Regions from separate parts of the Ectopseudomonas khazarica genome, predicted to be linked through region 1. Evidence: riboswitches for the same ligand, from Rfam matches in the RefSeq annotation. Region 1 holds a riboswitch; the other holds the start of a gene.
What was found. A riboswitch is a leader RNA that binds a small molecule or an ion and turns the genes downstream of it on or off. The one in region 1 is predicted to bind cobalamin.
Positions count from the first base shown of each region.

Region 1 (4,758 bases):
CGCCACTGCGTGGCCGGACTGTGCGCCAGGCCACGCAGGTACTCGTCAGCGGAACGGCGGCTCGTCGAAGCTGCGCAGCTTGCGCGAATGCAGCGAGTCGAGCTGGCTGCGCATCAGCTCCAGCGCGGCGATGCCGATGTGCAAGTGCTGGGTCACCGCGCGCTCGTAGAAGGCGCCAGCCGCACCGGGCAGCTTGATCTCGCTGTGCAGGGGCTTGTCCGATACGCACAGCAGCGTGCCGTAGGGCACCCGCAGGCGGTAGCCTTGCGCGGCGATGGTGCCGCTTTCCATGTCCACCGCCACCGCGCGCGACAGGTTGATCAGCGGTCGTTCCTGGGCCCAGCGCAGCTCCCAGTTGCGGTCGTCGTAGGTCAGCACGGTGCCGGTGCGCAGGCGCTTCTTCAGCTCGTCACCCTGCTCACCGGTCACCAGCTTGGCCGCCTCCTGCAGCGCCTGCTGCACCTCGGCCAGCGCCGGCAGCGGGATATGCGGCGGCAGCACGCGATCGAGAATGCCGTCGCGGCGCATGTAGGCGTGCGCCAGCACGTAGTCGCCGATGGTCTGCGACTGACGCAGGCCGCCGCAGTGGCCGATCATCAGCCAGCAGTGCGGACGCAGCACGGCGAGGTGATCGGTGATGTTCTTGGCGTTGGACGGGCCGACGCCGATGTTGACCAGGGTCACGCCGTGGCCATCCTCGGCCTGCAGGTGATAGGCCGGCATCTGGTAGCGGTGCCAGACCACGTTCTCGATGATCGCCTGCATCTCGCCTTCGGTCATACCGCGACTGATCACCACGTTGCCCGGCAGCACCATGCGGCTGAAGCGCGAGTTGCCCACCAGCATGTCCAGGCCATGGCGGATGAACTGATCGACGTAGCGGTGATAGTTGGTCAGCAGAATCCACGGCTGCACATGGCGCCAGTCGCTGCCGGTGTAGTGCTGGATGCGCTTGAGGGAAAAGTCGGTGCGCGCCGCATCGAACAGCGCCAACGGCAGCGGGTCGATGTTTTCCCAGTCGTACAGGCCGTCGGCCGTGCCATCGGTGGCGGCGGACAGATCGGTGCTGGGGAACACCCGCGCCAGTTCGGCGGCGGTCACGCCACTGCCGGCCAGCTCATCGCCGCCCTCGACCACGTAGGGATAGGGGATGTTCTGCTGGCTGCGGCCGACTTCCACGCGCAGGGTGAAATCGTTCATCAGCGGGCGCAGCTGCTCCAGCAGGTATTTGCGGAACGCTGCCGGCTGGGTCACGGTGATGGCGTAGGTGCCCGGCACCTGCACCTTGGCGTAGGCGCGCACGGTGGTCGGCACCTCGCCCTGGCACAAATAGGTCAGGCGCAGCTCGGGGTAGCGGAACAGGCAGTGCTCGCTGGCGTCCGGACGGATGCGCTCCTTGAGATAACGCTTGAGCGCCTGGCTCAACGCACCAGTGGCCTCCTGGTGCAGGGCGGCGAGACGGTCCACCGCCTCCTCGGGGGTGTGAACAACGATGAAATCATCTGAGCAGGCTTTCACGATGCATCTTCCTGACTGAACGGACATCCCTATCTTGCCTGCATACGCCGACGAAAACATAGCGCGACGACGCTCGCGGCACGATGCCAGCAGCTAGGCTTGCAGCAATTGCCCAGAGGTCATCCCCATGCTTCGAGCACTCTGCCTGCTGCTGGCCGTCGCCGTGTGTCTCGGCGCCCGCGCCGGCGAACTCGATGGCCACTACCGGACGACGCTCGACGGTCAGCCCGCCGAGCTGATCCTGCAGCAGCAGGGTGATCAGGTGGAGGGGCAATATGTGGAGAACCGCAGCCTGCGCCTGACCCTCAGGGGCCGCTACGACGCCAGCTGCTGCGCGCCGAGATCAGCGATCCACGCTCCGGCCTGCTGCTGGCGAACATGAATGCCACCTACGCCAACGCGATGCTCAACGCCTCGATCGCCGCACGCGACCCGCGCAACGGGCAGGTGCTGGAGCGCCAGGCCCTGTTCCAGCGCGAAGCGGCGCAGGCCGAGCAGGCGCCTGTCGTCGCTGTCATTCACGACCCGGCACTGATCGGCACCTGGGTGCACGAGAAGATCGTCAACAGCGGCGGCGCCAGCTTCGCCTCGTTCAACAGCGTGATGACGCTGCAACTGAACCCGGACGGCAGCGTCACGCAATGGAGCCGCTCCGCCGCAGGTGGCGCCGAGTGGACCTACGACAGCCCGGGCGAGGTGCAGTACAGCGGTCACTGGCGCAGTCAGGACGGCCTGCTGATGGTGCGTCTGAGCGGCGCGCCCGACTATCGCCCGGCGGCCTACTACCGCTTCAGTGACCAGTACCTGGTCACCGAGAGCAATAGCGGCCAGATGATCTGGCAGCGCCGCCGCTGATCAGCGGAATCAGGCCGCCTGGTGCAGGCGCACGTTGAACAGTGGCCCCTGGCTGAAACGCGACAGCGTCTTGGCGGCTGCCAGCACGCCCAGGTCGATCAGCGGCTCGACCAGGATCACGCTCATGTAGGCCAGGCCGAAGCTGCCCACCGCCGCCAGGTTTTCGGCGGAGAAACCATGGCCATAGACGGCCCAGAATGCCACCCAGGCGACGATGCCACCCTGGTAGGCAGTCGACAGCGCCAGCGCCTGCTTGTAGGAGAGTTCCACGTATGCGGTGCCCGGCGCGACGATGCGCTTGGCCAGCAGGCTGATGCCCCACAGCGGTACCAGCAGCGTGGTGACGTTCATCCCGTACTGCGGCAGGTCGAAGGGCGCGAAAAACAGCCCTTGCAGCAGCAGGCCGGCGGCCAGGCCGATGCCGGCGGCGCCGGCGCCGAACAGCAGCAACAGGGTCGAGCCGAGGATCAGGTGCACCTCGGACACGCCCACGGCGTGGTGCGGGAAGACCTCGAAGAAGCAGAACACCAGCGCAGTGGTCAGCAGGCTGCGCAGTGCCAGTGCGGCGACGCCGCCGTTGTTGCGGATGCTGTCCAGGGCGAGCTTGGCGGTGAGGCCGAGAGCGCTGACGGCGGTTGCGTAGCTGAGCAGGATCTTGGCGCCTTCGACGACACCGGGTTCGATATGCATTGGGGTTCCTTGGCCGCGCCCACCGCGCGACGATTCGGATGGAAGAAAGGGCAATACGCCCGTGAGCGATGGCAGGTCTCCTGGCTCACGGCTTGCCACTTCACCCGCCTTCCCGACCATCGTCAGTGGCACAAGGGGTGTCGTTCGCCGCTTACAGTTGCGGGGGCAGCCAGGGCCTTGGCGAGAGTCGCCGCACCCTGTTCCCTTTTCATCCGCGTGACGCGTGCGCACGCAGAACCATCGGCCGCCAGATTACTCGCCTGTTGCGCCAAAAAACAGCGCATCAGGCGATCGATGCCTGAACCTCAGGCCAGGTGTGGCGTGCTGCGCGCCAGCAGTGCCTCGACATCGACGCCGCGCGGCAAGGTCCCGTAGACCCGCCCTCGCCCTTCCAGACGGCTGGCGATGAAGGCATCGCTCACCAGGCTGTTGCCCGCCTCGAGCAGCAACTTGGCCTGCAGTGCCACGGCCATGTCCTCGGTGAGCTGGCGTGCGCGGTACTGGATGTCGGCGGTGTCACGGAAGTCCGCCTGCAGGCGCTGGATATGCGCCTTGAGGCGCGCATCACCATGGCCATCACCCAGCTCGGCGAACAGCGCGTCGAGCACGCCGGGCTCCTTGGACAGCGCGCGCAGCACGTCCAGGCATTGCACGTTGCCCGAACCTTCCCAGATCGAGTTGACCGGCGCTTCGCGGTACAGGCGCGGCATGATGGTTTCCTCGACGTAGCCGGCACCGCCCATGCATTCGCTGGCCTCGTAGATCATTTCCGGGGCGCGCTTGCAGATCCAGTACTTGCCCACGGCGGTGACCAGGCGAGCGAACTTGTCCTCCTGCTCGTCATGCTGATGGTCGAGCGCCCGGCCCATGCGCATGCACAGCGCCAGCGCCGCCTCGCTTTCCAGTGCCAGGTCGGCCAGCACGTTCTGCATCAACGGCTGCTCGGCGAGCAGCTTGCCGCCGACCTGGCGATGCGCGCAGTGGTGCGCCGCATGGGTCAGGGCCTGGCGCATCAGGCTGCTGGAGCCGACCATGCAGTCGAAGCGGGTCATGGCCACCATCTCGATGATGGTCGGCACGCCGCGCCCCTCCTCACCCAGCATCCAGGCGAAGGCGCCACGGTATTCCACCTCGCTGGAGGCGTTGGCCCAGTTACCCAGCTTGTTCTTCAGGCGCTGGACGTAGAACGCGTTGCGCGAGCCATCCGGGCGATGGCGCGGCAGGAGGAAGCAGGACAGGCCACGGTCGGTGTAGGCCAGGGTCAGGAAGGCGTCGCACATCGGCGCCGAGCAGAACCACTTGTGGCCGACCAGCTCGTAGCCCTGCCCCGGCCCGCCGAGGCCGATGGGATAGGCGCGCGTGGTGTTGGCACGCACGTCGGTGCCGCCCTGCTTCTCGGTCATGGCCATGCCGATGGTGACGCCGCTCTTCTGCTCCATCGGCAGGTTGCGCGGGTCGTACTCGGTCGCGAGGATCTTCGGCAGCCACTGCTCGGCGACGTTGGCCTGCAGGCTGATGGCCGGCACGGCGGCGAAGGTCATGGTCAGCGGGCAACCGCTGGCGGCCTCGGCCTGGCTGTGCAGGTAGGTGAGACCGGCACGGGCGACATGGGCACCAGCCCGGGGATCGGTCCAGGGCAGCGACGGCAGGCCATGCTCGATGGCTGTGCGCATCAGCTCGTGATAGGCCGGGTGG
Region 1 is NZ_CP068551.1:4,433,737-4,438,494, forward strand. Features, by position in the region: gene amn (AMP nucleosidase) at 46-1,518, opposite strand; gene JLK41_RS25410 (hypothetical protein) at 1,646-1,900, shown strand; gene JLK41_RS20880 (hypothetical protein) at 1,897-2,373, shown strand; gene JLK41_RS20885 (energy-coupling factor ABC transporter permease) at 2,383-3,063, opposite strand; cobalamin riboswitch at 3,117-3,320, opposite strand; gene JLK41_RS20890 (acyl-CoA dehydrogenase family protein) at 3,369-4,758, opposite strand, start outside.

Region 2 (4,758 bases), 900 kb from region 1:
GCTGGCCGAACTGGCGCGCCTGGAATGGGCCTTCACCCTGGCCTTCGACGCCCACGATGCCGAGCTGCTGCGTGCCGAACACCTGGCGCAGCTGGCGGCACAGGACTGGCCGCTGCTGCGCGTGGCGCTGCAACCGAGCGTGCAATGGCTGACCCTGCAGCACAACAGCCTGGAGCTGTGGCGTGCCCTCAAGCACGAGCAGGCATTCCCGGGCAGTCATGCCCTGGAGCACGCCGAGACGTGCCTGATCTGGCGTGAGCAACTGGTCACCCGCTATCGCAGCCTCGACCCCGCGCAAGCGCAGGCCTTGCAGGCCATGGCCTGTGAGGGGCTGAACTTCGCCGAGCTGTGCGACAGCCTGCAGGAACTGGGGGAGCAGGCCCCTGTGCAGGCCGCACGCTGGCTGCACCAGTGGCTGAGTGACGGCCTGTTGGTGAAGGCGACCTAGCGCGGCAACGCCTCGAGCAGCGTCTGCAGGTCGCAGAAACTGCGCGTTGCCGGCGCCGGCTCGGGCCGGCGCAACAGCAGCACCGGCAGACCCAGCTCGCGCGCCACCTGCAGTTTCGGCTCGGTCGCCTGGCTGCCGCTGTTCTTGCTCACCAGCACGTCGCAGCGGATACGGGCGAACAGGGCACGCTCCTCGTCCAGCGAGAAAGGCCCGCGAGCCCCGATGATCTCCGCGCGGGGCGGCGCCGGCTCGCTCTGCAGGCAACGCACCGTCCAGTGCTGGTGCGCAGGAATCTCATGCAGATGCGCCAGCGGCTCGCGCCCGGAGGTGAAGAATGGCCGCTGGAAGGGTGCCAGGGCATGGCTGAGCCCGTCCCAGCCCTCCACTTCGCGCCAGTCGTCGCCGGCCGCAGGTTGCCAACCGGGGCGCCGCAGCGCCCAGCAGGGCACACCGCTGAGCACGGCGGCCCGTGCCGCGTTGGCGCTGATCTGCGCGGCGTAGGGATGGGTCAGGTCCAGCAGCAGTTCGATGCCTTCGGCGGCGATGAACGCGGCCAGCCCGTCGGCACCACCGAAGCCGCCCACCCGCACGCGACAGGGCAGGTCGTCCGGTACCCGGCCCAGGCCGGCCAGGCTGTACAGCGTTTCGGGGCCCAGCTGACGAGCCAGGCGCAGCGCCTCGCTGGTGCCGCCCAGCAGCAGGATGCGCGGCCTCACGGCTTGCGTACCGCCAGCAGGGTGATCGGCAACGCCGCCCGCCAGGTATCGAACCCGCCCAGCGGTTGCGCCTGCGCCACCGTCAGGCGCAGCAGCTCGCCGCCCTGCCGTTCGCGAAAGGCCACCAGCGCCGCCTCGCTCTGGATCGTCACCGCGTTGGCCAGCAGCCGCCCGCCCGGTTTGAGCGCGGCCCAGCACTGTTCCAGCAGCCCCGGCACGGTGACGCCGCCGCCGATGAAGATGGCATCCGCTGCCGGCAATCCGTCCAGGGCCTCCGGCGCATGCCCGGCCACCAGCTGCAGAGCGGGCACACCAAGGGCGTCGCGGTTGTGCCGGATATGCGCCTGACGGCCCTCGTTGGCCTCGATGGCGATGGCGCGGCAGGCGGGATGGGCGCGCATCCACTCGATGCCAATGGAGCCGCAGCCGGCGCCCACGTCCCACAGCAGCTCGCCGGGCAGCGGCGCCAGGCGCGCCAGGGTCACGGCGCGCACGTCGCGCTTGGTCAGCTGGCCGTCATGCCGATAGGCATCGTCAGGCAGGCCGCAGGTCGGCGGCAGCACCTGGGTCCCGGCGTCCGCCAGGCACTCCACGGCGAGCAGGTTGAGATCGGCCGCGCGCGGCAGGCTCCACTGCGCGGCCAGGCCATCGATACGGCGCTCCTCGGGCCCGCCGAGGTGCTCCAGCAGGGTCAGGCGACTGGCAGCGAAACCGCGCGCGCACAGCGCTGCGGCAACCTGGGCAGGCGTGTCGCCGTCGGCGCTCAACAGCAGCAGGCGCACACCGGGAAACAGGCGGGCATTGAGCGTGGCCAGCGGCCGGCCGACCAGCGAGACCACGTCCACCTCCTGCAGCGGCCAGCCCAGGCGCGCCGCCGCCAGCGACACCGATGACGGAGCCGGCAACACCTGCAGCTCATCGGCCGCCAATTGCCGCGTCAGGCTGGCCCCGACGCCGTAGAACATCGGATCGCCGCTGGCCAGCACGCATACCGCCTCGCCGCGCCGCGCCAGCAACGGCTGCAGGTCGAAGGGGCTCGGCCAGTGTTCCCGCTCGCCAGCGATGCACGGCGGCAGCAACGCCAGCTGGCGCGGCGCACCGACGATACGCGTGGCCGCCAGCAGGGCCCGCCGCGCAGCCTTGCCCAGGCCGGGGTAGCCGTCTTCGCCGATACCCACCAGGGTCAACCAGGGTTTCATCCACCTTCCTCGCAAGTAGCCGACAGGGCGCGTGTCGCGACGCCGCGCAAAGCGGGCATAATAGCGCCTTCGTCGGTGCCCCTTGTAAACGGGCCCAAGAGTCTGTTCACGATCTGCATGCGTCAGCCGCCGGTGGCTTTCCGAGCCTGGCGTTGCTGCAGTGGATCGTCGACAGCCTCGAAGAGGGAATCCGGAGCGATCAACCATCGCCACCGAGCTGCCCCCGCAACTGTAAACAGCGAGTCCGCTGCACATGCGCCACTGGGCAACCGGGAAGGCCGTAGCGGATGAAGACCTGTCAGCCAGGAGACCTGCCGACGAACGCTGGTCGCGAGTGCCAACATCGGGCGGGGTGTACCGATGCCATGAAACCCTCTCGACGGGTTTCGCTGGTCCGGTCGCCGCGTCGTTGTTGCTGGTGAACCCTGTGCGCGACTGTCCCCTCACCGCCGAACTGCCAACCCCTCGGGCTTCTGCCTGTCCGGGCCTGCTGCGCATCGTGCCCGCACTGGACGGCGGCATCTGCCGCGTCAAGCTGCCTGGCGGCGTGCTGCACAGTGCCCAGGCGCGTGCGATCGGAGAGGCTGCCCGGCGCTACGCCAGCGGTACCCTGGAGCTGACCAACCGCAGCAACCTGCAGATTCGCGGCGTGCTGCCCGGCCAGGAGAGCGCGTTGATCGGCGCACTGCTCGCTGCCGGTCTCGGTCCGCGCGTGGCCGCCGCCGACGACGTACGCAACCTCCTGCTCAGCCCTGCCGCTGGCCTCGACCCGCAGGCACGGATGGACGTTCGCCCGCTCGCCGGGCAACTCCTCGATCTGCTGCAGGACACCCCGGCGCTGCATGCCCTGTCAGCCAAGTTCGCCCTGCAGCTGGATGGCGGCGAAGCCCTGGCGATGCGCGAACACCCGCACGACCTGTGGCTGGCCGCCGCAGATGAACGCCACCTGTTGCTGGGCCTGGCCGGCTGCCCCAGCGACGCGCCGCTGGCGCGCATCGAAGCCGCGCAGGCGGTCGAGCTGGTGCACCAGCTGCTGCTGCTGTTCCTCGAACTGGCCACGCCCGAACAATCACGCATGCGCCAGCTGCTGGCGCAGCTCCCGGCCAGCGAACTGCTGCAGCGCCTGCAGGCACGCCTGGACTTCCCCCTGCAGCCGCCAACAGCCGACTGGCAGACGCCCGCAGGCGTCGAGCGGGCGCCCGCAGGGATTTATCCACAGGCCCGGGCCGGCCTGTGCATGGTCGTCGCCGGGGCCCAGCTGGGTCGCCTGCACGCCGAACAGCTGCTGGCCCTCGCCGAGCTGAGCGAGCGGTATGCCGGCGGTGAACTGCGCCTGACCCCCTGGCAGGGCCTGCTGCTGGGCAACGTGCCGCAGGCTGAGGCCGCAACCCTGAGCAACGCACTGGGCGAACTCGGCCTGCTGCACGAGGCCGGCGACCCACTGCTCGGGCTGGTCGCCTGCACCGGATCGGCCGCCTGCGCCCGTGGCCTGGCCGACAGCAAGCACCACGCGCTGCACCTGGCCGAGCTGCTGCGCGCCAACGGCGCCCGCCCGCAGACTCACCTCAGCGCCTGCCCGCGCAGTTGCGCCAGCGCGCGGGTACAGCCCTACACCCTGCTGGCCAGCACGCCCGATCACTACCAGCTCTATCAACGCACCCCCGAGGTGACCGGCTTCGGTCGCCTGCTGGTGCCGTCCATGACCATCGACGAGGCCGGCGCCTGGTTCGCCCGCCACCTTCCCGCAGGACTCCCTGATGCTTGATTACATCCGCGACGGCCAGGAAATCTACCGCCGCTCCTTCGCCACCATTCGCGCCGAGGCCAACCTGTCCGGCATTCCCGCCGACCTGGAGAAACTCGCCGTGCGGGTGATCCACGCCTGCGGCATGGTCGACGTGGTCGAGGACCTGCGCTTCTCCCCCGGAGCTGGCGCCGCCGGCCGCGCAGCCCTGCTGGCCGGCGCGCCGATCCTCTGCGATGCGCGCATGGTCGCCGAGGGCATCACCCGCCCGCGCCTGCCGGCGAACAATCCGGTGCTCTGCACCCTGCACGACGCCGGCGTGCCCGAACTCGCCCGTGAGGTCGGCAACACCCGCTCGGCGGTGGCCCTGGAACACTGGCGCGAACACCTGGAGGGCAGCGTGGTGGTGATCGGCAACGCCCCCACCGCGCTGTTCTACCTGCTGGAAATGCTCGACGCCGGCGCCGCGAAACCGGCGCTGATCATCGGCATGCCGGTGGGCTTCATCGGCGCCGCCGAATCCAAGGACGCCCTGGCCGCAGACAGCCGTGGCGTGCCCTATGTGATCGTGCGCGGTCGGCGCGGCGGCAGCGCCATGGCGGTGGCCGCGGTCAACGCGCTGGCCTCGGAGGTGGAGTGATGGCCGGTCGT
Region 2 is NZ_CP068551.1:5,330,258-5,335,015, forward strand. Features, by position in the region: gene JLK41_RS25055 (HvfC/BufC N-terminal domain-containing protein) at 1-448, shown strand, start outside; gene JLK41_RS25060 (cobalt-precorrin-6A reductase) at 445-1,164, opposite strand; gene cbiE (precorrin-6y C5,15-methyltransferase (decarboxylating) subunit CbiE) at 1,161-2,363, opposite strand; cobalamin riboswitch at 2,516-2,696, shown strand; gene cobG (precorrin-3B synthase) at 2,791-4,128, shown strand; gene JLK41_RS25075 (precorrin-8X methylmutase) at 4,121-4,747, shown strand; gene JLK41_RS25080 (precorrin-2 C(20)-methyltransferase) at 4,747-4,758, shown strand, end outside.
Region 2: it holds a riboswitch for cobalamin, as region 1 does, so the genes downstream of both, cobG (precorrin-3B synthase) here and JLK41_RS20885 (energy-coupling factor ABC transporter permease) in region 1, are expected to answer to the same signal.